Regions from separate parts of the Methylobacterium sp. 174MFSha1.1 genome, predicted to be linked through region 3. Evidence: riboswitches for the same ligand, from Rfam matches in the RefSeq annotation. Region 3 holds a riboswitch; each other region holds the start of a gene.
The links. A riboswitch is a leader RNA that binds a small molecule or an ion and turns the genes downstream of it on or off. The one in region 3 is predicted to bind cobalamin.
Positions count from the first base shown of each region.

Region 1: it holds a riboswitch for cobalamin, as region 3 does, so the genes downstream of both, BM430_RS32070 (CbtB domain-containing protein) here and BM430_RS17095 (TonB-dependent siderophore receptor) in region 3, are expected to answer to the same signal.
Region 2: it holds a riboswitch for cobalamin, as region 3 does, so the genes downstream of both, BM430_RS08500 (TonB-dependent receptor) here and BM430_RS17095 (TonB-dependent siderophore receptor) in region 3, are expected to answer to the same signal.

Region 1 covers NZ_FPCB01000062.1:1,245-10,860, reverse strand. Annotated here, with positions in the region: gene BM430_RS32100 (hypothetical protein) at 1-1,071, opposite strand, end outside; gene cobN (cobaltochelatase subunit CobN) at 1,068-4,343, opposite strand; gene BM430_RS32090 (Uma2 family endonuclease) at 4,350-4,940, opposite strand; gene cobW (cobalamin biosynthesis protein CobW) at 5,352-6,386, opposite strand; gene BM430_RS32080 (DUF1636 family protein) at 6,383-6,760, opposite strand; gene BM430_RS32075 (CbtA family protein) at 6,757-7,503, opposite strand; gene BM430_RS32070 (CbtB domain-containing protein) at 7,592-7,768, opposite strand; cobalamin riboswitch at 7,798-7,999, opposite strand; gene cobU (bifunctional adenosylcobinamide kinase/adenosylcobinamide-phosphate guanylyltransferase) at 8,128-8,640, shown strand; gene cobO (cob(I)yrinic acid a,c-diamide adenosyltransferase) at 8,637-9,242, shown strand; gene BM430_RS32055 (prephenate dehydrogenase) at 9,441-9,616, shown strand, end outside.
Region 2 covers NZ_FPCB01000009.1:168,350-177,965, reverse strand. Annotated here, with positions in the region: gene BM430_RS08525 (xanthine dehydrogenase family protein molybdopterin-binding subunit) at 1-2,138, opposite strand, end outside; gene BM430_RS08520 ((2Fe-2S)-binding protein) at 2,135-2,611, opposite strand; gene BM430_RS08515 (cytochrome c) at 2,625-3,935, opposite strand; gene BM430_RS08510 (hypothetical protein) at 4,299-4,547, shown strand; gene BM430_RS08505 (GNAT family N-acetyltransferase) at 4,617-5,090, shown strand; gene BM430_RS08500 (TonB-dependent receptor) at 5,556-7,562, opposite strand; cobalamin riboswitch at 7,766-7,913, opposite strand; gene BM430_RS08495 (Trm112 family protein) at 8,040-8,243, opposite strand; gene BM430_RS08490 (LON peptidase substrate-binding domain-containing protein) at 8,306-8,974, opposite strand; gene trxA (thioredoxin) at 9,121-9,616, opposite strand, start outside.
Region 3 covers NZ_FPCB01000018.1:154,354-163,969, forward strand. Annotated here, with positions in the region: gene BM430_RS17080 (DUF2490 domain-containing protein) at 1-390, shown strand, start outside; gene BM430_RS17085 (acetyltransferase domain-containing protein) at 531-1,682, opposite strand; gene BM430_RS17090 (hypothetical protein) at 1,679-1,918, opposite strand; gene BM430_RS17095 (TonB-dependent siderophore receptor) at 1,918-3,915, opposite strand; cobalamin riboswitch at 4,260-4,469, opposite strand; gene BM430_RS17100 (TAXI family TRAP transporter solute-binding subunit) at 4,570-5,505, opposite strand; gene BM430_RS17105 (SGNH/GDSL hydrolase family protein) at 5,722-6,639, opposite strand; gene BM430_RS17110 (OpgC family protein) at 6,600-7,697, opposite strand; gene BM430_RS17115 (hypothetical protein) at 7,839-8,222, opposite strand; gene BM430_RS17120 (S10 family peptidase) at 8,236-9,616, opposite strand, start outside.

The DNA.
Region 1 (9,616 bases), on a different contig from region 3:
GGTCAGCGCGATGCCGCGGCCCGGCGTGAGGGCGAGGTGGCCGTCGCCATGCGATACGCTCCAGCCGGCGATGCGGTCGAGCAGGGCGGCGTCGCAGCGGCCGAAGGGGAGTTCCGCGAGGAGGGTACGGCCGTGCAGGCCGGCGGGGAGGGCGGTGGTGGCCGGGGGGGGCTCGCCCGGCGTGAGATCGGCCAGGAGAGCGTCGCGCTGCGGCGGCGAGAGCGCGCGCATGCGGCGGGCGCCGGTGGCGGCGAGGCCGTGGAGGAGGGTACGCAGGCTGGCGACGGCAGTGGGGGCAGGGGTTGGTGCAAGCCAGAGCGGGCCGTCGGGGGTGGCGATGGCGAGCTGGAGTGCGGGCAGCGCGTCACAGCTACTCAGCGCATACTCGGCTGCCAAAAGAGACGTGGGATCCCCTCTCCCGTGTGGGAGAGGGGTAGGGGTGAGGGTGCTACGGTTCCGCTGAAGGCTAAGACCGTTGAGCTGCGCAGCTGGACAGTTCAGGGTTATTGCGGACACCGAGCCACCCTCACCCCTACCCCTCTCCCAAACGGGAGAGGGGATCCCGCGGGCTTCAGTCATGCCGGGTGATCCTGGAATTAACCGCACCCAGACATCCGCCTCGACCGGCCCGAGCCCGCCCACCGCATCCTCCACCGCCACCAGCGTCTTCGCCGGCAGCCCGGCGATCTCCCGCCCGGTCGCCTCCAAAGCCGCGACGAGGCTAAGGCCCTCCGCCCCGGCGAGCGGCGCATTCAAGGTCAACCGCTGCGGCCCGCCATCGTGGCGCAGGTCGCCGAGACCCGCCTCGCCCAGGATCGCGACGACCCGCCCGTGGCTCTCCGCCGTCACCCCGCGGATCTGCAGGTTGCCCCGGGCGGTCACGTCGAGGAGGCCGTTGCCGCCCTCCCGCGCCGCACGCGCGGCGGCACGGGCCTGATCGGCGGTCAGCCGTCCGGCGACAGGGTGGAGCCGCACGAGGAGGCCGTCGCCGGTCGGCATCGGCCGGGCGAGGCCCGGGCACCAGCCGCGGCGAGGGGCGGGATTCACGAGCACCTGGTCGAAGGGGCTCATTCGGCGGCCTCGCGCGTGTCGAGGGCGGCGAGGGAGTTGCGCCGGCTGCGCCACAGGCCGCGGTTGCGCATGTCGGCGAAGCGGTCGCGCAAGGCCTGCGCGATGCCCGGATTGGCCGCCTCGATCGCCGCGAGTACGTCCGGATCGCCGAGATAGGCGTCGTAGAGCCGGTCGATGTCGGCATCAGCGACCGCATCGGTGGCGGCCGCCATGACGAACACCGCATCCAACCCCTGCGCCAGCTCCTGCGCCCCGCGCCAGCCGTGGCGCAGCTGCGCGGCGATCCAGCGCGGATGGGCGAGGCGGCCGCGCACAAGCCGGGCCACGTCCTCGCGGGCGGTGCGGGCGCGGGGCGCCTCGGGGCGGCTGGTATCGAGGCTGTAGAGGACGGGCGTCGCACCCAACGACGCGGCGGCGGCGGAGAAGCCTCCCATGGCGTCGGCGGCGGCGTCGCCGTCGAGGAGGTCGCGCTCGGCGACGTCGAAGGCGTGGAGATAGGCGTCCGCCGCCGCGACCCGGGCGGCGAAATCGGCGTCCGAGGCGCCCGCCGCTCCCGTCGCCTCCGCGGTGGCGTCGAGATAGGCTCGGGCGAGGTCGCCGCGTCCGCTCCACGCGCCGTCGAGGGCGAGCGCCGCGGTGCCGGCGCCGTAGCGGCCGGGCGCCGCCCCGAACACCCGCGCCGGCGCCTCGCCCCGGCGGCGGGCGGCGGCGAGGGGATTGTCGGCATCCTCCTCCTCCCGCGCCGCGACCGCCCGGGCGGCGCGGTCGAGGAGCGCCAGCGTCTCCGGGAAGGTGTCGCGAAAGGCGCCGGAGACCCGGACCGTCACGTCGATCCGCGGCCGGTCGAGAAGGGCGAGGGGCAGCACCTCGAAGCCGGTCACCCGGGTCGAGGCGTGGTCCCAGACCGGGCGCACGCCCATCAGAGCGAGAGCCTGCGCCACGTCCTCGCCGCCGGTGCGCAAGGTGGGCGAGGCCCAGAGATCCATGACGAGGCGGGCGGGATACTCGCCCTCGTCCTGGAGGTAGCGCCGCACCACCTCGGCGGCGGCTTTGTCGCCCAGCATCGCGGCGGCCCGGGTCGGGAGCGCCCGGGGATCGAGGGTGGCGAGGTTGCGCCCGGTCGGCAGCACGTCGGCCCGGCCGCGGGCCGGCGAGCCGGCGGGGCCCGGCTCGACGAAGCGGCCGTCGAGGGCCTTCAGCAGCCCCGCCCGCTCGGCCGGGCCGCAGGCGGGATGGGCGTCCGGTGCCTCGCCGAAGACGTGGAGCCCATCGCGCATCGTCACCTCGGCGAGGTCGCACAGATGCGCGTCGAGGGCGGCGAGCGCGTCCGGCATCGGCGTCGCGCGGTCGATTCCGGCGGCTGCGAGGAGGCCGGCATCCTCCGCCCGCTCCAGGATGCCCCGGGCGATGAGCGTCGCCCGGCGGGGATCGAGCACGGTTGCGACGGAATACTCCTCCACCAGCTCGCGCAAGGTCGCGGCCTCCGGATCGAGGCCGGCCGCGGCGGTCTCCGGCGGCAGGTGCCCGATCGTGATGGCGCCGATCCGGCGCTTGGCCGGCGCCGCCTCGCCGGGATCGTCGACGATGAAGGGATAGATCACCGGGAGCGCCCCGACCGCGAGCGCCGGCCAGCAGGCGGGGGAGAGCGCCACCGCCTTGCCGGGCAGCCACTCGGTGGTGCCGTGGGTGCCGAGATGGATCAGCGCGTCGCATCCCTCCCGCAGCGCCAGATGGAAGGCGAGGGCGGCGTGGCAGGGCACCGCGTCCGGATCGTGGTAGCCCGCCTTGCGGTCGCCCTTGTGGCCGCGATCCGGCTGGAGCGCCACCAGCACGGAGCCGACCCGCAGAGCCCGGAACCGGAAGGCCCCGTCCTGCACGGCCGGGTCGTCGGCAGGCTCGCCCCATTCGGCCGCGAGGGCCGCGCGGGCCTCCGCCGGCAGCCGGGTGCGCCAGGTCTCGTAGCCCGCGAGCGGCACCGCGAGGCTCGGGGCACCGTCCGTGAGGCGGCGCATCAGGGCGTCCGGCTCCGGCATGTCGGAGACGGCGTAGTCCTCGGCGGCCAGGAGGTCGAGGATGGCCTGGGCGCTCGCCGGGGTGTCGAGCCCGACCGCGAACCCCGCCCGGCCGCCCCGGGCCGGGTAGTCGGACAGGACGAGGGCGAGGCGGCGCTCGGAGCGCGGCTTGGCGGCGAGGCGGGCCCAGGCGGCGGCGCGGTCGGCGGTGGCGGCAATGCCGGAAAAATCCGGCACGGCGCGGCGCTCGCGAAACCCCTCGACCTCCGGCGCCTCCTCCTTGTGCGAGATCGGGAAGCCGGAGAGCCGCCCGTCGAATTCCGGCAAAGCCACCTGCATGGCGAGGTCGGCCGCCCCGAGCCCGCGGCTCGACGCCGCCCAGGCCTCCCGGCTCGCGCCGACCGTGAAGGCCTGGATCACCGGGCAATCCGCCGCGTCGAGGACGAAGCCGGCGTCGTCGCGGGCCGAGAAGGCGGTGGCGGCGACGATCACGGCGGGGCGCTGGGTCGCGACGGCCGCGCGCACGGCCGCCAGCGCCTCCGGATCCTTGAGGCTCGACACCGCGACGATGGCGGGGCTGAGGCCCCGCTGCCACAAGGCGGCCGCGAGGGCGGTGACCGGCGCGGTGTCGCCGCCGAGGATCGCCGAGCGGTAGACAAGGACGAGCGCCCGCGGCAGGGCCGAGGCGGGATCGGGCCGGTCGCGCACGCCGCAGCCCGGGCACCAGGCAAAGCCCCGCGGCAAGGCGCGGGGCGGCTCGGCCGCGACCGGCCGGCCGAGCTCGGCGGCGATCCGCGTGAGGAGCCCGCGCAGGTTCTCAGGGCCGCCGGCACGGAAATAGGCGTCGAGAGTGTCGCGCAGCTCCGGCGCCACCGTCGAGACCGCGTCGAGGCGCGGGTCGGGCCGGTCGTCCCCCGGCAGCACTGCGAGGGGAATGCCGTGCGCGCGGCAGGTCTCGGAGAGCCGCTCGATACCGTAGCGCCAGTAATCGAGCCCGCCGAGGCAGCGCACCAGCACGAAGCGGGCCCGGGCGATCACCGCGTCGGCGTAGAGATCGACCGAGAGCGGGTGGCGCAGCTGCGCGAGCTTGGCGAGCCGCAGGCTCGGCCACTCCCCCGGCAGGCCCGCATAGGCGTTCGCCAGACCGGCGAGGTCGGAATCGGTGAAGGACAGGGCGACGATGTCACCGGGCGCCTGGCCCAGATCGACCGCCGCCTCGCCCTCGTCGAGGGAGACCGAATCGATGCGCAGGACGTGCATCGGCCCTCAGGTCCCCGACACCAGGCGGGGCCGCGGCGGGAACGCGACGCCGTCGTACACGTCCGCCAGCGCCAGGGTCATGCCGAACTCTGGCAGCTCGATCGCCTGCTCGAGCCCGGCGACGAGTCGGCGCTGCCAAGCCCCGTCCGCGTCCCGGCGCCAGAGCGCGATCTCGGGGGCGTTCGGCTCGACCAGCAGGATCACCGCGAGGCTCGCGACCGCCTTGTATTCCTCCAGCTTGTCGAAGGCGTCGAAGTCGCGGGTCGAGGGCGACAGCACCTCGACGACCAGCCGCGGTTCTGCCGCCGTCAGCCCGTTCGGGTCGCGGGCACCACAGTCGATTCCGAGATCGGGACGGCGGATCTGGCCCGGCAAGGTCTCGACGCTGCCGTCTCCGGTGAAGGGCCGGCACGGCGTCCCGCGCAGCCGGGTACGGAACTCCGCCACGAGGTTGACCACGATGTCGTCGTGGACGTTGCGCGCACTTATCCTGAGGCGGACCGGCACCCCGCCGACCAGCTCGTAGCGCTCGTCCTGGCGCTCGTGCCAGGCGAAGAACTTCTGCACGCTCCAGTGCCGCGGCGCGGGCTCCAACATGCGATGCCCTCCCGGGCTCTGGGGGTTCTGATGGTCCGGGCCGATGTAACTTTGGCGGGATATGGCGTCCGGCGCTCGCGTATCAAAATAAAGCGCGTATCTCTCCTTTCCTCGCCCACGCAGGGCTGTCCAGGGAAACGAAAGAGCGCAGGTTTTTCCCCTCCCCCCTCTGCGGGGGAGGGTGGCCCCCGGAGGGGGCCGGGAGAGGGGGCGACGCTTCCGGAGAAGTCGCGGGCTTCAGGACGCGCGCTACCTGGAGCAGCGTCGCGCTGCCCCTCTCCCGCCCGGCTCCGCCAGGCACCCTCCCCCGCAGAGGGGGGAGGGCGAAACCCGCGCCGTTCCCTTCCCCGGACAGAACTCCCGCCTGCGGGGATAGGAGAGATGCGCGCCTCCCGTCCTGCGAATCCGAACCTACCCCTTCAACGCCGCCGCCACCGCCGCCTTGTCGAACCCGGTGAGCCCGATCACCACCAGCGTCCCGTCCCGGTGCTCGCCCGGGCGCCAGGGCCGGTCGTAGTGATGGGCGACGCGGCGGCCGACGCCCTGGACGACGAGGCGCATCGGCTTGTCGGCGACCGCGCAGAAGCCCTTGATCCGCAGGACCCCCGCCACCTCGGCGGCCTTGGCGACGCGGGCTGCCAATTCGTCGGGCGAGCCGGCGGCTTTCACGGGCAGCGCCACGCTCTCGAAATCGTCGTGGTCGTGGTCCTCTTCCGTCTCGTGGTGCGAGGGCCGGGCGGCGAGGTCGTCCTCGGCGGCCGCGTTGAGGCCGAGCAGCACGCGGGGATCGAGGGCGCCGTGAGCGGTCTCGACGAGCTTGACGGCGCGCGGCAGGTGCGCCTCCACCTCGGCGCGGACGCGGGCCCGCTCGCCCTCGTCGAGGAGGTCCGACTTGTTCATCACCACGAGGTCGGCGCAGAGGAGCTGGTCCTCGAACACCTCCTCGAGCGGGTTCTCGTGATCGACGCTGGCATCGGCCGCGCGTTGGGCGGCGAGCGCCTCCGGGTCGTCCGCGAAGGCGCCCGAGGCCACCGCCGGGCCGTCCACCACCGCCACCACCCCGTCGACGGTCACCCGCGAGCGGATCGCCGGCCAGTTGAAGGCCTGCACCAGGGGCTTCGGCAGAGCGAGGCCGGACGTCTCGATCAGGATGTGCTCCGGCGGCTCCGGCCGGTCGAGGAGCTTGTTCAGGGCCGGCACGAAATCGTCGACGACGGTGCAGCAGATGCAGCCGTTCGGCAGTTCCACCACCGCGTCGGCGTCGCAGCCCGGGATGCCGCACTCGGCCAGCAGCGACCCGTCGAAGCCGACATCACCGAACTCGTTGACGATGATCGCGAGGCGACGGCCGTCGTTGTGCTCGACTGCGTGGCGCACCAGCGTCGTCTTGCCGGCGCCGAGGAAGCCCGTGACGATGGTGCAGGGGATCTTCTTGAGGATGGTCATGGGGTCACCGGCGCGGGAGGGATGCGGGCGACGACGCCCTTGCGGAATTCCTGTGGACGCTCGCGCCAGGGCACGAGGCCGTCCGGCGTCCCGGCATAGAGGCCGACGCCGTCGAGGATGACGTCGGCGGAGATCGCCGGGTCGAGGTCGCCGTAGATGTAGGTCCAGCGGCCGGGGCTCGCGACCGCGACCGTGCAGGGCCGCTTGCAGACCGACAGGCACTCTACCGGTTCGATCCGCACCGGCGCGCCGGGCCGGGCCGCGAGCGCCTGGGCGAGCGCGTCGTGCAGACGTGCGCCGGCACGGGGGCCGTCGGCCGGATCGGTGGCGTCGCGGCAGGTGGTGCAGACGTAGAGAGTCACAGGATCGCTCACGCGGCCACCTCGCTCCGGCGCGCAACGCCCCTCGTGCCGGCGACGGCACCCCAGGCCCAGCCGAAGGCGAGGCCGAGCACCGCCCAGAATGCGAAGGCGACCGCCAGCGACCGGGCGGCGAACTGCGCCGCGTAGACCGGCGGCATCGCGGAAATCTCTTCCGGCCCGTGCGGGGCACCCCAGATGTGAGGCGCGACGATGAGGGCGAGGCCGACCGCGATCGCGGCGGGCCCGCGGCGGATCGCCACCAGGTAGAGGCCGGTCGCGGTGGCGAGCGCCGTCGCCACCCACCAGAGCTGGCGCGATTCGAGGGCGGCGGCCGCGGCACCGGGCAGTTCCGGCGGCAGCCCGACCGCCGGCGCCAGGCTGGCGGCGAGGAAGCCGCCGATGCCGAATTTCAGCGCCTCGGACGGCGTCACCGCCCGTCCGGTCGCGACCAGCACGGCGCCGAGCAGCAGCGCGTAGCCGATGCCGCTCACCAGTGTCGCGAGGGCCGTGAAGGCGAGACGCGGCAGGCCCGGCGCCGGCTGCCATTGCGGCTCGGCCCCGTGGTCGTGGCCGGCATGGGCGAGCACGATCAGCGGGTTGGCGAAGGCGTGGGTGGCCGGCGCGACGCTCTCCGCCGTCTCGTACTTCTCCGCCGCCAGGATCAGCGGCGAGGTGAGGGCGAATTGCAGAACCGAGGCCACGCAAGCGGCGAGGAAGCCGGCGACCAGGGCCGCGGCGAGCAGACGTTTCGTCATCGTAGGATCACCTGCACGACCAAAGGGCCGCGGGCCCGCAGCCCCTCAGGGGCGCAGGCCGCGCGGCTTTACGAGGGTCGGGCCCTGGTCAGTGGCAGGGGAAGTTGTGGGCGTGGCGCCAGTCGTGCGCGGCGTTATGCAGGGCGACCACCGGCGCGAAGCCGGAGACGAACAGGAGCCCGATGCCGAGCGTGGCAGCCAGGAGGACGGCGCTCAGGCGCTCGCCGACGAGGGCGGGGGAGAGGGACCGGGTGATCGCGACCATGACGAACTCCTGCCGCCCCACCGGCGGCGTCGAGAGAAAGGGGTGACGGCAGGTCTCCTGGCTCGCGGCTTCTTGCCGGCCCACCGCCTTCCCGGATCGCTCCAGTGGCCGATGGCGGACCGTGTGCGACCGCTCACAGTTGCGGGGGCAGCCGCGGCATACCGGAAGAAGCCCGGCTCCCGCGTTCCCTTTTCACCTCGTCGCCGAGGCACCGTCGAGCCCGACCCTAGCCGGTCGCCTGCGGGCTTGCAATCGGCGCGGCCTGCCGCGACACCTCCGGCCCCGAGTTTTTCGCGGCCCCGAGTTTTTCGCCAGATAAGGAGACGTCCGTGCCGGATCCGGACCGCGCCGCCCCGCGCCTGACCCTGGTGCTGGGTGGAGCCCGCTCAGGAAAGAGCCGCTACGCGGAAGGCTTGATCGAGGCGATGCCGGGCCCCTGGCGCTACGTCGCGACGGCGCAAGCGTGGGACGACGAGATGCGCGCGCGCATCGCCGAGCACCGCGCCCGCCGCTCCGTCCCCTGGGAGACGGTCGATGCGCCGCGCGACCTGGCCTCGGCGATCGCCCGGGCGCCGGCCGGCCGGCCGGTGCTGGTCGATTGCCTGACCCTGTGGCTGACCAACGCGATGCTGGACGAAGGCGCCGACCTCGCGGCGGAGACCGGCGCGCTGGTCGAGGCCTGCCGGGCTGCGGCCGGGCCGCTGGTGCTGGTCTCGAACGAGGTGGGTTTCGGCATCGTGCCGGAGAACGCGCTGGCCCGCCGGTTCCGCGACGAGGCCGGGCGCCTGCATCAGCGCCTCGCGGCGATGGCCGACCGGGTGGTGCTGGTGGTGGCCGGCCTGCCGATGATCATCAAGGGAGACGCCCAATGAGCGACGACGAGACGGCGCGCCACCGCGCCAAGATGGAGAAGCGCAAGGCGGTGCAGGACGCCGAGGTCGCGGGCAAAACGATCGAGAAGGGCCTGCTGATCGTCCATACCGGCCCCGGCAAGGGCAAGTCGACCGCCGCCTTCGGGCTGATGCTGCGGGCGCTCGGCCGCGGCTGGCGGGTCGGAGTGGTACAGTACATCAAGGGCGCCTGGGAGACCGGCGAGCGCTTCGCGCTGGAGCGGTTCCAGGATCAGGTCGCGTGGCACACGATGGGGGAGGGATTCACCTGGGAGACCCAGGACCGCGACCGCGACGTGGCGGCGGCGCGCGCCGCCTGGGCGAAGACCGAGGCGCTGATGGCCGATCCGGCGATCCGGCTCCTGATCCTCGACGAGCTCAACATCGCCCTGCGTTACGACTACCTGCCGCTCGCGGAGGTGGTGGAAGCATTAAGCCGGCGCCGGCCGGACCTGCACGTCGTGGTGACCGGGCGCAACGCCAAGCCGGAACTGATCGCGGCGGCCGACCTCGTCACCGAGATGGGCTCGGTGAAGCACCACTTCGCCGCGGGGGTGAAGGCGCAGGAGGGCATCGAGTTCTGACTGCAGGTTCTGATTGACGGGGATGGTGGGACGGGGCTACAGCTCGGCCATGACCAGCGCCCGCCCGACCGGATTATCTTATTCGCCGCGCAATTAGCGGCGGAGTGCTCGTCATCTCTCAACCGCTGCGACGTGTCGGCGGTTGAGGCTCTCAGGATATCCCGGCCCGCCGACCTCGCCCCAGATCCGAGGTCTCCCGTGCCGTCCTCTCCCATCCCGCTCCCCGCCCTCGGCCTGATCGGCTTCGGTGCCTTCGGCCGCCTCGTCGCCACGCATCTGGCGCGGCTGTTCACGCTGCGCGTCCACGATCCCTTCGCACCCGCCTCCGCCTTCGCGGCAGCCGGACTCGAATCTTGCAGCCTGGACGATGCTGC
Region 2 (9,616 bases), on a different contig from region 3:
AGGCGCACGCCCGCGGCGGTCCGGATCGCGTTGGCGAGCGCCGCGGCGGTCGGCCCCTGCGCGACCTCGCCAGCGCCGAGGAACGGCTGGCCAGGGCGGTCGATCAGGTGGACGTCGAGGCGCTCGGGAATGTCGGGGAAGCGGGCGATCGGGTAGGTGCTCCAGTCGCGGCTCGTCGGTCCCTCGGCATCGTGCGCCACCGCCTCGAACAGGCTCCAGCTCATCGCCTGGATGACCCCGCCCTCGATCTGGTCGCGGATGCCGTGCGGGTTGACGACTTGACCCGCATCGACCGCGGCCTGCGCCCGCACCAGCCGGACCCGGCCGCTCTCATGCGCCACCTCGACCTCGACGGCGAGCGCGCAGAAGGCCGCGAGGTTCTTGTAGCGGGCGAAGGCGAAGCCGGCGCCGCGGCCCTTCGGAAGGGTTTTCCCCCAGCCGAAGCGCGTGGCGGCCTCCTCGATCACGGCCCGCGCCCGCGCGTCGTCGAGATGCGCCAGACGGAAGGCGACCGGGTCGGCGCCGGCGGCCTCGGCCAGCTCGTCGACGAAGCTCTCGATCGAGAACACGTTCATGTAGGCGCCGAGGCTGCGCAGGGCCGAGACGCGCAGCGGCATGTCGGCGACGAAGTCGTGCGCCACCCGGGCCTTGGGAAAGCGGTAGAGCGGGATGGCGTTCCGGTCGCCGCCGCCCTCCGGCTGCGGCAGCGCCTTCGGAGGCGGGGCCGGGAAGGGCTTGTCCAGCATCCGGGCCGAGAGCAGCTGGCCGGCGCCGGGCGGGCGGGTGAGGTGGGTCGGGCTGCGCACCGCGTAGTCCCAGTCAATGACGCGCCCGTCGGGTCCCAGCACCGCCGAGGCCTCGGTCAGCATCGCGCCGCCATAGGGCTCCCACAGGTGCTCCTGCTCGCGGGTATACTGCACCCGCACCGGCCGGCCGGGGAGGGCGCGGGCGAGGAGCGCCGCGTCGCCCGCCGCGTCGTCGGCGCCGTTATGGCCGTAGCAGCCCGAGCCCTCGACATGGATGCAGCGCACCTGTTCCTCGGGCAGGGACAGCATCTCGGCGAGCGCCTTGCGCAGGGGGAACATGCCCTGCGCGTGCGACCACACGGTGAGCCGGTCGCCGTCGAACTCGGCCACCGCGCAGGACGGGCCGATCGAGCCGTGCATCTGGTAGCGTCGCCGGTACTGCGCGGTGATCCGGCGGCCCGCCGGCGCGAGCGCCTCGGCCCCAGCCTCGTGGATGATCGTCCGCGTCGCCGACCGGCCCGCGAGGTCGGAGAAGAGCGCGTCGGGCTCCGGCACGCTCGCGCCGCCCTGCCAGACCGCGACCCGCGCGAGCGCCCGCATCGCCGTCACGGCGGCGTATTCCCGCTCAGCGAGCACCGCCAGGAAGTCGCCGTCGCGATGCACCCGGATCACCCCGGGACGGGCGGCAACCTCCTCGGCGTCGAGGCCGACGAGGCGGGCGCCGGGGCGGGGCGGGCGCAGGATCCGGGCATGCACCAGACCGGGCGCGCGGATGTCCTGCACGTAGGCCGCGCCGCCCGCGACCTTGGCGGGAATGTCGACCCGCGGCAGCGGCCGGCCCACCACCGCGTAGGTCGCGGGATCGCGCAGCGCGACCGTCTCCGGCGTCCTTGCGTCGAGCGCGACGTCCCGGGCGATCTCGCCGAGCGCGAGGCGCCGCCCGTCCGGAGCCGCGACGCCGCCGCCCTCGATCCGCAGAGCGGCGGGCGGCAGGCCGAGCCGGCGCCCCGCGGCCTCGACGACCAGCGCCCGCGCCGCCGCGGCGGCGTGGCGGATCGCCGTGGCCGAATCCTGCATCGAGTGGCTGCCGGCGGTGTAGCCCTCGTTCGGGGTCAGCTCGGTATCGGCAGTGTGGAGGCGCAAGGCGGCGGGCTCCAGCCCCAGCTCCTCGGCCGCGACCTGGATCAGCGCCGTCTTGATCCCCTGGCCGAGCTCGGCCTTGCCGGTGAGAACCGTGACGGCGCCGTCCTCGCCGATCCGAATCCAGGCATCGATCCGCGGCGCCTGCCCCAGGCTGCCTGGCAGGGCGGCGGCCTCGACGCGTCGCGGCAGTCCGATCCCGACGAGGAGCGCGCCGCCGACGAGCAGGGTCCGGCGGGTGAGGGCGGTCACGGCGTCGCCCCCGTGGTGGCGGGCTCGCCGACCGCGCGCCGCACGGCGGCGAGGATCCGCATATGGGTGCCGCAGCGGCAGAGATTGAAGCGCAGGGCGTCGCGGATCTCGGCCTCGCTCGGATGCGGGACGGTACGCAGCAGGGCGTGGGCCCGCATCACCATGCCGGCGATGCAGTAGCCGCACTGGGCCGCGCTCTCGGCGATGAAGGCGGCCTGGAGCGGGCCCGGATTCTCCGGGCTCCCCAGCCCCTCGACGGTGGTGACGGACCGGCCCTCCAGCACGCCGATCGGGGTGAGGCAGGACAGGACCGCGCGGCCCTCGACCGCGACGGTGCAGGCGCCGCACTGGCCCAAGCCACAGCCGAACTTGGCGCCGTTGAGCCCGAGCTCGTCGCGCAGCACGTAGAGGAGCGGGGTCTCTGGCGCGGCCTCGATGGCCTGGATGCGGCCGTTCACCGTCAGGGTCGGCATCGGCGTCTCCTCCTTAATGCCCCGCCTCGGCCCGCGCGCCGGGGCGGGGGGCGTCGCGCATCAGGTCCCGCACCGTCGCGTCGAGGTTCGGCCACGGCCCGTCGGGGCTGAACCGGGCGCGCAGGTAGGCGGCGAGGTCTGTGACCTGAGCGGGGGTCAGCATCGCCCCGTAGGCCGGCATGATCGGCCCCGGCGCGTAGTCCCGCGGGGCGATGCCGTCGCGCAGGACGAGGATCAGGTTGCGCGGATCGGGCGCCCGCACGGTGGTGCGGTGGCCGAGGGAGGGCGTGGTGTAGGGCACGCCGCCGGAGGCCCCGCCGCCGCTCTCGTGGCACGTCGCGCAGGCGCCCGCATAAGTCGCCGCGCCGCGGGCCAGCGCCGGATCGTCGTTCGCGACCGCCCGGTCGACCGGGCCGGTGCGGCTGCCGGCGGGACCGGGGCCGTAGAGCGTCGCGACGTAGGAGGCGAGCGCCCGGATCTCGCCGTCCGGCACGGTCCTGTGGGCGTCGACCACCGGGCGCATCGGCCCGGCGGCCCCGCCATGCTGCGGATCCCACTCGGCGAGGTAGCGGGCGAGGCTGTCGCGGTCCCAGGCGAGCGGCGCGGGCGAGGAGCGGTCGAGGGGCGGGACCCACCAGCCGTCGGCCTCGCCCCCGGAATACGCCTTCGATCGTACCTCGGCGCCCAGGAGGTTGCGCGGACTGTGGCAGGCGCCGCAATGGCTCAGGGCTTCGGCGAGGTAGGCGCCGCGATGCCATTCCGCGTCGCGCTGCGGATTCGCCGGAATTGTGGGAGCCTGCGCGAAGAGCAGCTTCCAGCCGGCGAGGAGCGGGCGCCAGGAGAGCGGGAAGGGGAGGGCGTTGGCCGTCGCCACCTGCCGCACCGGCTCCCGGGTCATCGCGAAGGCGTAGAGGGCGGCGACGTCCGGATCGGTCAGGCCGGCATAGTGGGTGTAGGGGAAGGCCGGGTAGAGGTGGCGTCCCCCGGCATCGACGCCCTCGCGCATCGCCCGGGTGAAGGCCGCGAGGGAGTAGCGGCCGATGCCCGTATCCGGATCCGGCGTGATGTTGGTGGCGTAGATCGTGCCGAACGGCGTGCCGATGCCGCGGCCGCCCGCGTAGGGCCGGCCGCCTTCCGCGGTGTGGCAGGAGGCGCAGTAGCCGAGCGACGCGAGCATCGCGCCCTTGCGGACCAGCTCCGGCGCGGTCTCGGCCGGCGTCGCGCCGCCCGGCGCGAGGGCGGGGCGCCAGGCCATGGCCGCGAACCCTGCGGCGGCGAGGACAAACGCTCCTCCGAGCCAGGCGGCGATCCGGCGACGTCCCACCAACCGGCTCCTCCCGCCGCGCGTTTCCGACCGTGCGCAGGCTCGCACCCCCGGCGGCGAGACAACCGGTGCCCCCAGCCACGGTTCCGGTGGACCCGACCGTGCATGCGGACCGGTCTGCCGCACAGTCTTGCCGCAATCCCGCGAAACAGTGATATCGTCCGACCGGCGGAGCGACGCCGGTTTGGCTTAGCCGTACCGGTCGAGCGGCGGAGCTTCCGCATGGTTCGACCCCGAGCGGACGGTCGCCCGCCCGCTTCCGCCGTTTAGCCCGGTCCCGTTCTTGCTGATCCCGCGGGGCCGACGGGCGATCCGTCCCGGGATCGTTTCGGATGCGGCTCACCCGCACGAGACCGACGCCGCATGGCCCAGCAGAGTTTCCACGCCCGCCTCGGGCCCCCGTCGATGAGCGCCGACGACGCGGCCTGCCGGGCCTGCTGCGGCCAGATGCGCGCCCACTGGCAGGAGCGCCCCCATGCCCGCCTGATGGTGGTGGCCTCGACCCCGGTGGTCGAGGCGTTCGGCGGCGGCGTCGAGACCCGCTACCTCTGCCTCGAATGCGGGCACACCCTGATGCACTCGACCGGCCGGTTCGGCCAAGGATGGCATTGAGGCACGCTTGGCATTGACGGGTTCGACCCGGGCAGGCGAAGGACGGCCCGTCCCGGGGAGCCGTGTCCGATGCCTCACGCGATCGTCACCAACACCGAGCGGCCCGACCTCGTCCCCGTCACCGCGCGCTGGCGCTGGGAGGCCTTCCAGCAGGGCCAGGGCCGCAGCCTCGCCGAGGTGATCGCGGCCGAATCCGTCGGCGCTGCGGCCGCCTCGCTGCCCCGCACCTTCGTGCTCCTGGTCGACGACGAGCCGGTCGGCATGGCGAGCCTCGCCGCCCACGATCTCGACACGCGGCCCGACCTGACGCCCTGGCTCGCCGGCGTCTTCGTGGCGCCCCACGCCCGGGGCCGCGGGCACGCCGTCCGGCTGGTCGCTGCGGTGGAGGCGGAGGCGGCTGCCCGCGGGATCCCGACCCTGTGGCTCTACACGCGCAGCGCCGAGGGGCTCTACGCTGGAATCGGCTGGCGGACGGTCGAGACTCTCTCGTATCGGGAGAAGATGTACGCGCTGATGCGGCGGGATTTATCGGACTCCGTTTGATTTCCCGCGATCTTCTTGAAACCCTCAGGGTCATTCCGGGGCCGCACAGCGGAGTTCGGGATCCAGAACCGCAGGTCGTTCAAGAAGAAGCGAAGCGGGCACAGCCGTTTTCTGCACCATCCGAGTGTCTGGATTCCGGGCTCCGCTGCGCGGCCCCGGAATGACCCTGTGGATGTCAACTCCGCCGCGGGAAACAGCGCAGGACGACCGATGGCTGACCCGTCCCTCAGAGCCTGCTTGAGCGGTTGCGCCGATTGATCTGCACACAGGCCGACATCTCTCAACGTCATCCCGGGGCTCGACGAAGTCGAGAACCCGGGATCCATAACCGCTGACGACGCTGGGCAAGGCGGCCAGCGTTCCGCTTCATCCTGCGCCGTCAGCGGTTATGGATCCCGGGTTCCGCTCCGCAGCCCCGGGATGACATCGAGGGTTTCAAGGTGGTCGGTCAACTCAAACAAGCTCTCAGAACCGCCCCGCCAGCGTCAACCGCACGGCCGTCGGCTCGACCGGGTGGAAGTGCCGGTCGGCGACGCCCGCCGCCTCCCCGGGAAGGCGCGATTCATAATAGTAGGTGATCTGGTCGGCCCGGGCGTTCGTCAGGTTGAGCACGTCGAGGGCGAGGCTCACGCCGTTGTCGAAGGCGTAGCCGATCCGGCCGTTGAGCAGGGCGGTCGGCTTCGAGCGCACCGAATTGTCCTCGATCAGGGGGCGCGGCCCGAAATAGCGGAAGCGCAGGGTCCCGAACCAGCCCTGGCCCTCGCCGAAGGTGACGCCCGCCGAGGCGATGGTGGTCGGTGCCTCCGGCACCCGCCGCCCGACCGGGTCGCGGTCGGCGAAGCGGGCATTGGTGAGGGTCAGGTCGCCCTCCAGCCGCAGCCAGGGCGTGACGGCGTAGTGGTTGCTCCACTCGATGCCGAAGCGGCGGGTCGGCCGGCTCGGCTCGGTGGTGCCGGTGTCGCCCTGGAACAGGTTCTCGGAGGCGAAATCGAGCCGGAACAGGGCGAGGCTCGTCTCCAGCCCGGCGATGGAGCGGTTGCGGATCCCGACCTCGTAGCCCGTCGAGGGGACCAGGAAGGGCGAGCGGGCAATATTGAACAGAGGGCTCGCCGGATCGACCGTCGCGGTGACGCCGCGGGCGTCGTTCGAGTGAAAGCCGCCACCGTAATTCAGGTAGATCTCGGTGTCGGCGAACGGGCCGAACACCGCGCCGAGCTTCGGGTTGACGATGCCGTCGCGGGCTTTCCCCGAATTCGCGGCTGTGTCGGAGCGGACGTCGGCATAGTAGCCGTCGGCCCGGAAGCCGACGCTGGTGCGCAGCCAGTCGGTCCAGCGCACCCGGTTCTCGTAGTAGACAGCGGCGCTCGCCTCCAGCACCCGGTCGTCGAGCACCGTCGAGCGGTACTGCCGGGCGGTGGTGTTAAAAAGGCCGACCCGGATGTCGTCGGTGCGGGTCTGCACGCCGATCTCGTTCTCCATCGCCAGACCGAACAGGTCGCCCTGGAAGACGCGGCTGACCTCGCCGCCGCCGAGCACCCGGGCGTCGCGCTGGCGGAACTGGTCGCCGTTGACCGGATCGTTGAGAAAATAGGTGAAGTTGTTCCAGAGGTTCATCTGGTAGCGGATCACGTAGGCCGAGGCCCGCGTGATGCCGCCGGCATCCGACTGGCTCCAGCGCCCGGAGAGCGAGAAGCGTCCGGTGTCTCCGCCATCGGTCGGATCGAGGCTGCCGTAGCGGCCGATGATCCCCTCCGCCACCGCGCGCTCGGGGATCTGGTTGGTGGCGTTCCACTTCGCCCAGTAGGCCATGCCGGTGACGGCAAAGCCGTCCGTGGCGGTGCCCTGGCTGTAGCGGGCGACGCCGTTGAGCTTGCGCAGGGCATCGGGCACGACCCACGGCCCGTCATAGGCCTGCGCCTCTCCCGCGACGAGCAGGTTGCCGGCGCCGAGCGGCACCGAGGCCGCCGAGAGCCCGCGCCTGAAGCCGAAGCTGCCCAGCGTCGTCAGCGCGATGTTCCTGTCCAGTTTGTCGAGATAGTCGATCCGCACCGAGCCGGCGGAGGCGAAGTCGCCGTCGCGGACGAAGTAGGGCCCTTTGTGGAACTCCACCGCGCCGACGAGTTCGGGGATCAGGAAGTTGAGGTCGGCGTAGCCCTGGCCGTGGGCGTGAGTGCGCATGTTCACCGGCATGCCGTCGACGTGGAGGGCGATGTCGGTGCCGTGGTCGAGGTTGAAGCCGCGCAGGAAGAACTGGTTGGCTTTGCCCTCGCCGGAATGCTGGGTGACGATCAGGCCCGGCACCGCCTCCAGCACCTCGCCCGGGCGGGTAACAGGCAGGCTGTTGATGACGGCTCCGCCGATGATCCCGGCGCTCGCCGCCTCGACCGGGCGCAAGGACCCGCCGATGCCGGTGATTCCGCCGGGATAGCCGGCGCTGGCCGCCCCCGGCGCGGCGGTCACTGGTGCTTTCACCTCGATCTGGTCGAGGGGGATATCGTCCTGGGCGAGAGCGGGACCAGGCAGGCATGCGGCGGCGAGGGCCGCGAGGAACCGGGAACGGGAGACGGGCACGGGCGAGCCTTCACGGGCTGTGGCACGTCACCGTGGAGGCACCGGCACACCCCGGCCGGCGCGGCCCACATGTGACCACGGCTGACGGCAGGTCTTCTTCCCACCAAGTCTCCTGGCTCACGGGTCGTTGCCTCCCATCGTCTTCCCGGGCTCCGGCACCCAGTGACGTCGGTGATGGAGGGCTCGCCGCTCACAGTTGCGGGGGCAGCCGCGGCTTCTCGCACCGCGTTCCCTTTTGATCCCCGGGGGGAACCGTCCCGTCGAGGTGTAGGCGGGAACGGGGCGGGCGCCAACGAGGCGCGCGCCGATTTGTCGGGCGTGTTGCCGGTTGTCGACGGGACACCGCGCGGGGTTCCGTGTCGGCGCGGCGCCGTCGCCTCAATCCGCCAGCGGCCGCGCTTCCTCCGGCAGCATGATCGGGATGCCGTCGCGAATCGGGTAGGCGAGCTTGGCCGAGCGGCTGATCAGCTCCTGGCGCGCGGAATCGTAGTCCAGCCGCTCCTTGGTCAGGGGGCAGACCAGCAGCTCGAGCAGCTTCGGGTCGATGCGGGTGGCCTCGAAGGAGGCGGGGGAATCGCTCACGGGACGTCCTTCCGAATGGTCCGGTGGGACCTTGCGCCTGGGTCTCTAGCCCAAAGCGCCGCTTATTGCAGCGTCGGCTCGGCTCCGGAGGCGCGCACCAGCTCCATCTCGGTCACGGCGATCAGGACCTCGGCCCGGGTCTTGAGGTCGGGCGCTTCCAGCATCGCCTGCTTCTCGCGCGGGCCGAACGGGCTCATCATGCAGAGCGCATTCACCAGGGCCTCGTTCGGCGCCTCCTCGATCCCGGCCCAGTCGACCTTGAGGTCGTTGGCCTCGACGAAATCGCGAAGCGCCTTCAGCACCCCGGCGCGGTCCACCGCCTCCTCGCCGGCGCGGGCGTGGAAGTCGCTCTCGAACGGCGCGAAGGTCACCTTGCAGCGGCGGAAGCCCGTGGCGTTGGGCAGCTCTTCCTCGATCCGGAACCGGGCGATGCCGGTGAGCGAGATCAGGTAGCGGCCGTCGCCGGTCTCGGCGAACTGGGTGACGCGGCCGGCGCAGCCGACCCGGAAGAGTTTTGGCGAGAGCGGGGTCTCGCCGGACTCGGAATCCGGCTGGATCATGCCGATCACCCGGTCGGTGCGCAGGGCCTCGTCGATCATCGCGAGGTAGCGCGGCTCGAAGATGTTGAGCGGCATCTGGCCCCGCGGCAGCAGCAGAGCCCCGGGGAGGGGAAAGACCGGGATCTCGGTCGGGCAGTCGGCCGGCCCCTTGTAGGCGACGTTCATGCTCATCGGCGTCGCTCCCGCGCGGATCGGAGGGGTGTCCCCGGGCCGCGTCGTCTCGGGCCCGGGATCACAGCCTGCTACCTAGGGCGCGCTCCGCCGGCGTGGATACCTGTCCGGCGTAATGCCGCGCCCGAGATGCACTTGAGCCGGCCTTACGAGAACATCAGGGTCGACAGCTTGCGCCGGCCGCGGATGGTCATCGGATCCATCGGTCCCCAGGCCTCGAACAGCTGGAGCAGCTGCTTGCGGGCGCCGTCATCGTTCCAGGTCCGGTCGCGGCGGACGATCTCGATCAGCTGGTCGACCGCCTCCTGCTGCTGGCCCTTGGCGTTGAGGCCGAGCGCGAGGTCGAACCGGGCCTGGTAGTCGGCGGGGTCGGTCTCGATCCGGCGCTGGAAGCCGGCGAGGTCGCCGAGCGACGCCGCCTGCTCGGCGAGCTCGATCGCGGCCTTCACGGCGGCGATGGCCGGGTCCTTGGCGGCCTCGGGCGGCGCTTCGTCGATGAAGCGGCGGGCACCCTCGAGGTCGTCGGCGTCGAGGTGGAGGCGGGCGAGGGCCGCGATGGCGCCGGTGTGTCCCGGCTCCTGGCCGAGCACCGCGGCGTAGATCTCGGCGGCGGCCTGGGTGTCGCCGGCCTCGGCGGCGGCT
Region 3 (9,616 bases):
GATCGCAGCTTCCAGCAGGTCGGCTGGGAGATCGGGACGGTCGAGCGGGTCAAGCTCTCGTCCCGCACCCGATTCGAGCAGCGCCTCCAGACCAACGGGCGGGACACGGGCTTCCGCCTGCGCCAGATGCTGCGCGCGGCGGTGCCGCTGACCGACGAGACGCGCGGCGTCGCCGCTCTAGCCTGGACCGAGGCCTTCGTCGCCCTCAACGATACCGATTGGGGCGCGAAGGCCGGCTTCGACCGCGTCCGCGCCTTCATCGGGCTGGAAGTGCCGCTCGCCGGGAAGTCCACTGTGGAAGTCGGCTACACGAACCAGACGGTCAACGCGCCGGCCTCCCGGGTGACGATGGATCACATCCTCTCGGTGAGTTTGTTCGTGCGGCAGTGAGCATTCGTACCGCTGAATGTTCAATTTGGCGCACGACGTTCCCACCCCACAAAGTCATTCCGGGCTCCGCGGCGCGGCCCCGGAATGACGTGGTGGGTATAAAAAGCCGCCAGTGAGCTTCGAGGGCTGAAGCTGAGCCATTACAGATAGCTCAGCACCGGATGCCGCCCTTGCCGCTTCAGCCCCACCATCCAGCGGCACGCCCCATAGAGCGGCAGGCTGAGGAAAGCCGCGATCAGCCAGAGCTGCGCCGGCGACCCGGCCTCGACCCGGCCGGACGGGCCGGCGAAGCCAAGGACCAGCGCGAGATGATAAAGCCCGCGCAACAGCCAGAGATGGACGACGTAGAAGAACAGCGGCGCGCCCCCGAACACCCGCAGCCAGGCGAGGCGCGCGGCCGGCAGCGCCTCGAACAGGGCAAGGAGCCAGAGCCCGAGGCCCAAAGTGAGCAGCAGGAAGCAGGCCGACGGCGGATACTTGGTGAGATTGAGGAAGGACAGGACCGTCGCCCCGATGGTCGGGCCGGCCTGCCAGGGCACCGGCTCGCCGTAGCCGTCGAGCCCCCGCAGCACCAGGAACCCGGCGAGCGCCGCCGCCCCGAGGGCGAGGAGCCGGCGCTGCCGGGCGAGGGGATCGAGGGCGAACCACGGCCCGAGGGCGTAGCCCGCCGCCGCGACGCCGATCCAGGGCAGCACCGGGTAGGAGGTGCGGGCCACACCCCAGGGCAGGTCGATGAGGCCGCGCTGGTGCAGGATCGACCACGGCACGTAGCCGGCCTGGCCCGGCGCCAGCACGATCCCGTCGAGGAGGTTGTGCCCGAGCATGATGACGAGCGCGACCGCCGCCAGGGCGGGGCGCGGCAGCCGCAGCAGGCCCGCCAGCGCGACCATGCTGAGGCCGATCGCCCAGATCACCTGCAGATACAGGACCGGCGGCAGGATCTTGCCCGTCCAGGCGAGGTTCACGAGCGTGAGCTCGAGCCCGATCAGAAAAAGTCCGCGAGTGAGGAGGAAGCGCGAGGCCGCGCCCGTGCCGTGCTTGCCCGCGTAGAGGCAGGCCGAGAGGCCGGTGAGCAGCAGGAAGACCGGCGCGCAGAGATGCGAGGTCAGCCGCGTCGCCACCAGGTTGGGGGCGGTGACCGCGAGGTCCATCGGGTCGCGGACCTGGGCGTGCAGGAAGAACGTTTCCCGGACGTGGTCGACCAGCATCAGCAGCATGACGAGGCCGCGCAGGGCGTCGATCGCGGCGATGCGCGGGGCGGTCGTGCGCGTAGATGTGGATGCTGCCGTCATGATCCGGTCTCGGTGGCGAGGCGGGCGAGGAGCCGGCGCACATCCGGCGGCGTCCAGATCGGGCCGCCGCGGGGCTTGCGCACCCCGCGCCGGGTCAGCGAGGCGGCGATGCCCTCAGGCGTTCCGCCGGTCTCGGCGGCGATCACCGCCAGGACCGGCGCGAGGTCCCGGCGGTAGCGCCGGGCGCGGGCGGCGGCGGCATCGCGGCCGGCATCGCCCTTGCGGAGCGCCACCATCAGAACCGCACCGACAGGGTGCCGGTGAACCGGCGCGGCGCTCCCGGATAGACCCGGAGCGCGCTGAGCGAGCTCTCGTAATACGTGGTGTCGAACACGTTCTCGACGTTCAGGCCGAACCGGACATTCTCCCAGCGGTAATAGGCGAGGGCATCGACCGCGATGTAGCCCGGCAGCCGGAAGCTGGCATTGGCGTCGCCGGCCCGCTCGCCGACGGCGCGTACGCCGCCGCCGAGGCCGAACCCCTTCCACGGCCCCTCCTGCACCTCGTGGATCGCGAGCAGGCTGCCCGAGTGGCGCGGCACGTTGATCAAGGGCGCGCCGACCGGCAGCACATTGTCCTTGGTGATTACCGCGTCGGCGAAGACGTAGCCGGCCAGGAGCTTGATCTCCGGCGTGATCTGGCCGGCCGCGGTGAGCTCGAAGCCCTGGCTGCGCACGCCGCCGGCCGCGAGCGAGAAGCCGGAATTATTGGGATCGGCGGTCAGCACGTTCTGCCGCTCGACCCGGAAGGCGGCGCCGGTGAGGCTCAAGGCGCCCCCGAACAGGTCGAGCTTGATGCCGACCTCGTAGCCCAGACCGCTCTCCGGCGCGAAGGGCCCGCTTCGCGCCGCCGCGAAGGCGTCGGGCCCGGTATTCGGCCGGAAGCTGGTGCCGACATTGGCGTAGAAGGAGAGCGCCTGTAGCGGCTGGTAGACGAGCCCGGCCCGGGGCGAGGCGGCGAAATGGGTCTGGTCGGTCTGGAGCCCGGTGGTCCGCTCCCGGAACGACTGCTCGAAGACGTCGAAGCGTGCCCCGACGAGCGCCTTCCATTCCGGATTCAGGCTGATCTGGTCCTGGACGTAGAAGGCCGTGTTGGTGACCTGCTCGAAGCCGTTGGTCTGGAAGGCGAAGGGCGGCAGCGGCCGGCCGTAGACCGGGGCGTAGATGTCGAGGGAATAGGGCGTCTGGCGGAAGCGCGAGCGGACCTGCTGGTAGCGGGCATCGGTGCTCTCGCGCTCGACGCCGAGGAGCAGGGTGTGGCCGATCCCGGCGGTGTCGAAGCGCCCGACCAGCTCGGCCTGCCCGATCGCCACGTCCCAGCGGTAGTTGCGCAGGTTGCGGTCGCGCAGGACGGTGCGGTTGTCGGCGGCGATCCCCCTCACCTCCACCGCCTCGCCGGTCAGCGCGCCGGTGTTGAAGGAGGTCGCGAGGCGCATCTGCCAGTCGGCGTCGAAGCGGTGGTCGACCCGCACCTGCATCATGTCGCTGGATTGGTGGATGCTCTGGCCCGGCTCGCCGAGGAAGCGGGAGATCGGCAATGCGCCGAGCTGCCCGTTGATCGCCACGATGCCGCGGTCGAACACCGCGCGGTTGCGCAGGAATTCGGTCTCGACCGTCACCCGCATGTCGGGCGTGACCTGCCAGCTCACCACCGGGGCGACGAGGAGCCGGTCGCCGTCGACGAAATCCCGAAAACTGTTCTGGCGTCCGGCGGCGAGGTTGAAGCGGTAGAGGAGCGTGCCCTCCTCGTCGAGGCTGCCTCCGGCATCGACCGTGCCGCGGGCCTGCTCGAACGAGCCCCAGAGTCCGCCCATCTCGACGAAGCGCTCCCGCGTCGGCTGCTTGGTGATGATGTTGACGAGGCCGCCCGGGTCGCTGCGGCCGAACAGGCCGCCGCCGGGGCCCTTCAGCACCTCGATCCGCTCGATGTTCTGGGCGTCCTGCTGGGGCGGGAACCCGCGGGCGAGGGGGAATCCGTTCTTGTAGATCTCGGCCGTGGCGACGCCGCGAACGGCGTAGCCGAGGGGCGAGAGGCCGCCGAAATTGTTCTGCTGCACGATGCCCGGCGTGTAGGCGAGGACCTGCTCGGCCCGCGTCGCCGCCAGATCGGTGATGACCTCGCGGGGGGCGACGGTGACGACCTGCGGCACGTCGCGCTGGGGCGTGTCCGTCTTGGTGCTGCTGACGGCGCGGTCGGCGCGAAAGCCCGGGGTCGGGCCGATGAGGCCGATCATGCCGGCGGCGGTCGTCGGGAGCACCGGCAGGCTCGGACCTGGCACGGGCGGGCGCGGGCCCTCCACCACGACCTCGTCGAGGGCGATGGTCTCCTGCGCCCGGGCCTCCGGCGCCGCGGCGCCGAGGACGAGCGCGGTCGCCAGGGTCGCGCCGTACCGACGCCGGTGGGGCGCCGGGTGAGCGGACGGAGCGCTGGGGGACGGCGGACGGCGTTTCACGGAGCGTACTCGACTGTTGCCGCGCGACGCGATCCGGGCGAGCGGCAGGCTGCGTCCGCGCGATCGCGCGGCGCAGGGCCCGAGCGCTCCTCCGGGCCGCACCGCCCGCGGGACGTGACCGCGCCGGAACGGCGCGCGCTCAAGGCAGGTCTCCTGGCTCGCGGATCGTCGGCTCCACCTGGCCTTCCCGGTGCAGGCGCACCAGTGACCGTCGGCGGCGGAACCTCTCCGCTCACAGTTGCGGGGGCAGCCCCGGTTTCGTCCCGTCGGGACTCACCGGGTTCCCTCTTCGCCCGCGGGCTCGCGCCCGGGGAACCTTGGCGGCACCATCCATGGCAGGCCGCCCGCCGGGGAGCAACATCTAGAAACGCAATGTAATAATGTTGCGATCGCTGTGTCCACAGGATCACACCGGCTGGTGCGGCCTTCGGGGCTCTACTCGCCGCGCAGGAAGGCCGCGGTCGCGGGATGCAGCCAGGCCGCCGGGACGGCCTCCTTCAAGTCGTGCGGATCGCTCGGCCGCTCATGCGGCAAGAGCCGGGCGAGGGCCGGCTTCGCCTTGTCGATCGCCGCGACGAGGCGGGTGACCGCGGCCGGGTCGAGGCCGGGCCGGCCGAGAACGAAGCTCCAGGATCCCACCGTCTCGATCGCCGCGTTCTGGCCCGGGAAGGTGCCGGGCGCGACGGTGATGCGCCGCAGGGACGGGCTCGCCGCCAGGATCGCCGGGATCGCCGCCGCCGCGGGGCCGAGGAAGCGGGCGCCGCCCGGCGCCTCCGCCATGCTCCGGAATCCCGGCCAGCCGGTACCACCGCCGAACAGGGCCGCCGCACGTCCGTCGTGCACCAGTGCCGGGCCGTCGCCGGCGTGCTCGAGGAGGATCGGACGGATGTCGTTCTCGGGGTCGATCCCGGAGCCGCGCAGGACGGTCCGGCCCATGGCGGTGAGGCCGGAACTCTTCGTGCCGAGGGCCACATTTTGCCCGCGCAGGTCGTCGATGCGCGTCACCGGGCTCCCCGCCGGCACCACGAACAGGCCGGGTGCGGCGTAGACCGGCGCGACCACCGTCACCGCCGGCGCGCCCTGCCCTTCGAGCGCTTCGTAGGCGTACTCGCCCTGGACGAGGCCGAGATCGACCTTGCCGTCGCGCAGGAGCGCCAGATTCTCGGTCGAGCCCTTGCTGGCGCGCAACTCCAGGGTGAGGTCCGGATCCACCTCCCGGAGCGCCGCCGCCAGCGCCGCGCCATAGGCCGGAAACCCGCCGCCGGGCGTCGCGGTGGCGAGGACGAGGCGCAGGGGCTCGGCGGCGCGGGGGGCGGGGATCGCGGTGAGGAGGGCGATGCAGGAGGCGGCGATCAGCCAGGGTTTCAGCATCGATTCTGATCCTGCATTCTCTCGACGGTTCTTGCCACCCGCCATGTCATTCCGGGGCCGCGCAGCGGAGCCCGGAATCCAGACACTCGGGTGATACAGGATGAAGCGGAATACGATCCGCTTTCTTCTGCACGACCTGCGGTTCTGGATTCCGGGCTCCGCTGCGCGGCCCCGGAATGACATGGCGGGTATGAGGAAGGGGGTTAGAGCTATACGTCAGTTCGCCGGAACCGGCACCGCCGCCTTCGCCGGCGCCACGTCCGGCTGGAGCAGCGAAACGGTGATCGCCCGGGTGACGTGCTCGGCCATGCAGCGATAGCCGAGATCGGCCAGGCGGAAGCCGGCGCCGGACTGCGCCGTGTCGCCCCGCGACTCGCCCTTGAGCGCGCTGATCGCCCGCGTGGCGAGGTAGCGCATCGCCTCGTAGCGCTGGACCAGGGGCACCTGCGCGCGCTCGGCGACTTTCTGGATCGCCTGGACGAACTGGCGGTAGTAATCGTCCTTGGCGAGGCTCGCGGTGTATTGCGGATCGACCAGCACCACGTCGATCCCGTGCGACTTGATCCAGGCGACCGTCTCGGCCAGCGACTGCGAGAAATCCTCGATGTCGACGCGGGCGAGCGCGTCGTTGCCGCCGACCTGCCAGACCACGAGGTCGGGCTCGATCTCCGCCACCTGGTTGCGCAGGCGCTCGGCCGCCCCGAAGGCGATCTCGCCCGAGACGCCGCGGCTCTCCACCGTCACCTCGATGTCGGGGAGCGAGCGGGTGAGCGCGTCCTCCAGCCGCACCGGGTAGGTGGCGGCGGTGCCGATGCCCCCGGAATTGGAGCCGATGGTGAGGACCTGGACCGCCCGGTGCTCGACCAGCGCCTTCTTCACCGCCTTGAGCTTGGCCAGCGTGTAGAGCTTGGAGCCCGGCACCCGGCACTCGGGGGAGAGGCTGGGATCGGGCGCGTCCAGGCCCGGCGCGGTCGCCTGGAGCGCCGGGATCTCGGCATGGGCCGGCTGGGCCTGGCCGGGTTGCACCTGTCCGGGCTGGGGCGTCGTCGACTGCGCCTGCACGGCGAAGCCGAGGCACGAGACCAAGGCGAGGCTCACGCCGCCGAGGAGGGACGGGGAGAGCGAGAGCGCCATTCGACGAACCATGCCGTGAAGGAGAGTGAGGCCAGCCCACATCCTACGACGAATAAGTCCGTCGCGAAACCTCCCCCGCTCCAGAAACGAATCAGCTGTGCACCGAGGCTGGCGACCGAGCCGACCGAGAACACCGCGAGCGAATTGCGCCCGAGGCCGGCGAGCTGGCGGGTGAGCCAGCGCGCCCGCGGCTGGACCAGGGCGAACACGCCCTGGAAGGCGAGGAGCACTCCGAGGAAGTGTATCAGCCGGGCCGGCGACAGGTAGGACTTGTCGAAGATGAAGAGCAGCCGCGGCTCCGGCACCGCCAGGGGGTCGGGGCGCAGGTTGAACCAGGACAGGACCGCGCCGACGAGCACGATGACGACCCCGAGCGGCATCAGCTTGCGGCGCCAGGCCAGGAACCGCTCCGAGCTGCGCCGCCACTCATGCGCGGCAAAGCCCAGCACCAGCAGCAGCTGCCAGCACAGCGGGTTGAAGAACCAGTGCCCCTCCACCGGCCAGCTCGGGATGTTGATCTCGAAGACCAGGCTCACGGCGTAGAGCAGGGCCGAGATACCGACCGCGAGGCCGAGATGCACCCGCGACAGCAGCACGAAGGCCGGCGCCAGCCCAAGCAGCACGACGTAGAGCGGCAGGATGTTGAAGAAGCCGAGCTGGTGCAGCAGCGTCACCCAGCCGACGGTGGCCTGGATCGGGTCGCTGAAGATCGGCCCGGCATTGTGCCACTCCACGAGCAGCGGGTTGTCGAGGTAGAGCGCCGCCCCCGCCAGCATCGCCAGGGCGATCGCGGTGATGACGAGCTGCGCCCGGTACACCTCGACCATCCGCGAGACCAGCCGCAGCACCGTGCGGGCGGCCGGCTCCGGCACCCCGTCGCGCCCGCGGGTGGCGATGCCGATCGACCAGCCGGCCAGGAACACGAACAGCTCGGCCGCGTCCGAGATCCCGTACTGGGAATAGGTATAGTTCTGGAAGACGTTGCCCGGGATGTGGTTGATGAAGATCGTGATCAGGGCGATGCCGCGCCAGAAATCGACCGCATTCGGTTCACGCATGAGGCTCGTGGTCCCTTTTGCCGGCCTGCGGACGTCCCCGGACCGATGGGGAGTGCCTGTCGTCGTTGAATTTAGCCCATGAGGAGGCCACCGCGCATCTCCCGCGCGGCGGCCGTCCGGGATCGTGGAGGGCGCCCTGCCCTACTTCACGATCCGGTCGAGGCGGTTGTTGACGAAGAAGTACAGCTCCTTCGCGCCGGGTTCGGTGTAGAGCACCTGGACCTCGCGCTGGCCGCGTCCGCTCTCGCCGACGAGCACGTCGGTCGGCGGCTTGCCCTTCAACCGCACCAGCTCGCACTCGGCGATGCCGGGGGCGATCTCGGTCGCGGTCGCCGGGACCGATCCGGTGCAGCTGCCGTCCTGCGCCAGGACCGGGCCCCAGCTCGGAGCGAGCGGCGGGGGCGGCTTGACCGGGGTCGCGAGGTTCACCGGCGGGGCGGCCCGGTCGGTGCTGCTGCAGCCGGCCAGAGGAAGCGCCGCCGAGGCGAGTCCCATCAGGGCGATTCCGATCACCGTCCGCCGCATCGTGCCCCGCCCGTCATCGTCCGTCGTTGCCGCCCTGCCGCGCGGCTAGGGCCGTCTCGTAGAGGCGGAGCGCGTCCCCGCGCAAGGCCGCCCGCGAGGCTTTGCGGAAATAGAACATGTGGCCGCCGGGATAGACCGACAGGGAGAGGCGCGGCTCGCGACCGTAGGGCGGGATCTGGTCGAGGATCAGCTTCGAGGCGAAATAGGGGGTGACGAGGTCGGTGTAGCCGTGGGCGACGAGCACCCGCATCGCTCCGTCGAGGGCCAGCGCCTGGCGCAGCTCGCTCACCACCTCCGGCGGCGAGCGGCCGCCGCCCCAGTTCCAGCTGCCGTTGACCGCGTTGCTGAGGAGCTCGTAGCGCAGGTTCGGCACCCGCCAGTTCAGGGTGCGGGCGGTGAGATCGACGATGGCGCTGGTGAGCGGCGCCTGCATGGCGGTGAGGATCGGGTCGGCGAAGCGGCCCTGAGCCGCGCTCGGGTCCGGGTCCCAGCCGGTGACGCCGGTGTCGTAGGCGCTCGACACCCTCCCTGAGTCGCGGTCGGCCTCGCGCTGATAGCTCGATCCGGCGACCCGACCGGCCTGGCGGCGCACGAGCGCAGGATCGAGCCCGGTCAGCGCCGCGACGCGCTCGGTCATCCGCTCGGTGGCGGCGGCATCGGCGGGCCCGCGCAGGAGATCGGCGAGATAAGGCCCGGTGGCGTAGGCCTCGGCCTCCCGCATCCGGGCGGGGTCGGGGGTCTGCCCGCGCCGCTCCAGGCCGGCCGCGGCGAGCGAGGGCAGCCGCGTCACCGCGCCGAGGGGGTTGTGCCGCGGCGGCTGCAGATAGCCGAAATCGAGCACCGGCGAGAGCAGCACCAGCCCCGAGAGCCCGACGCCGACATCGTCCTGGAGCTTGCGGGCGATCAGCGGCCCGCGAAAGCCGCCATAGCTCTCGCCGAGGAAGAATTTCGGGGAGGCGAGCCGGTCGTTGGTCCGCAGCCAGCGGGCGATGGCGGCCGACAGCACGGCCGCGTCGCTCTCCACGCCGTAGTAGCGTTTCCCGTCATCGCCGGCGGCGCGGCTGTAGCCGGTGCCGACGGGATCGATGAAGACGAGGTCGGTGAAGTCGAGCCAGGTCTCGTCGTTCGGGACCGCCACCGGCGGCATCGAGGGGCTGATGCTCGGGCCGTCGAGCGGCAGGCGCCAGGGCCCGACCGCCGCGAGGTTGAGATAGGCCGAGGCCGCGCCCGGCCCGCCGTTGACCGCGAAGGTGACCGGCCGCCCGCCCGCCTCGCGCGCCGGCAGGGTGAAAGCCGTGAAGGCGATCTCGGCCTGGAGCTTCCCGGATTCGTCGACCAGCGGCAGGCTGCCGGCGACCGCGGTGAAGCTGAGAACGCGGCCGTCTGAGAGCGTG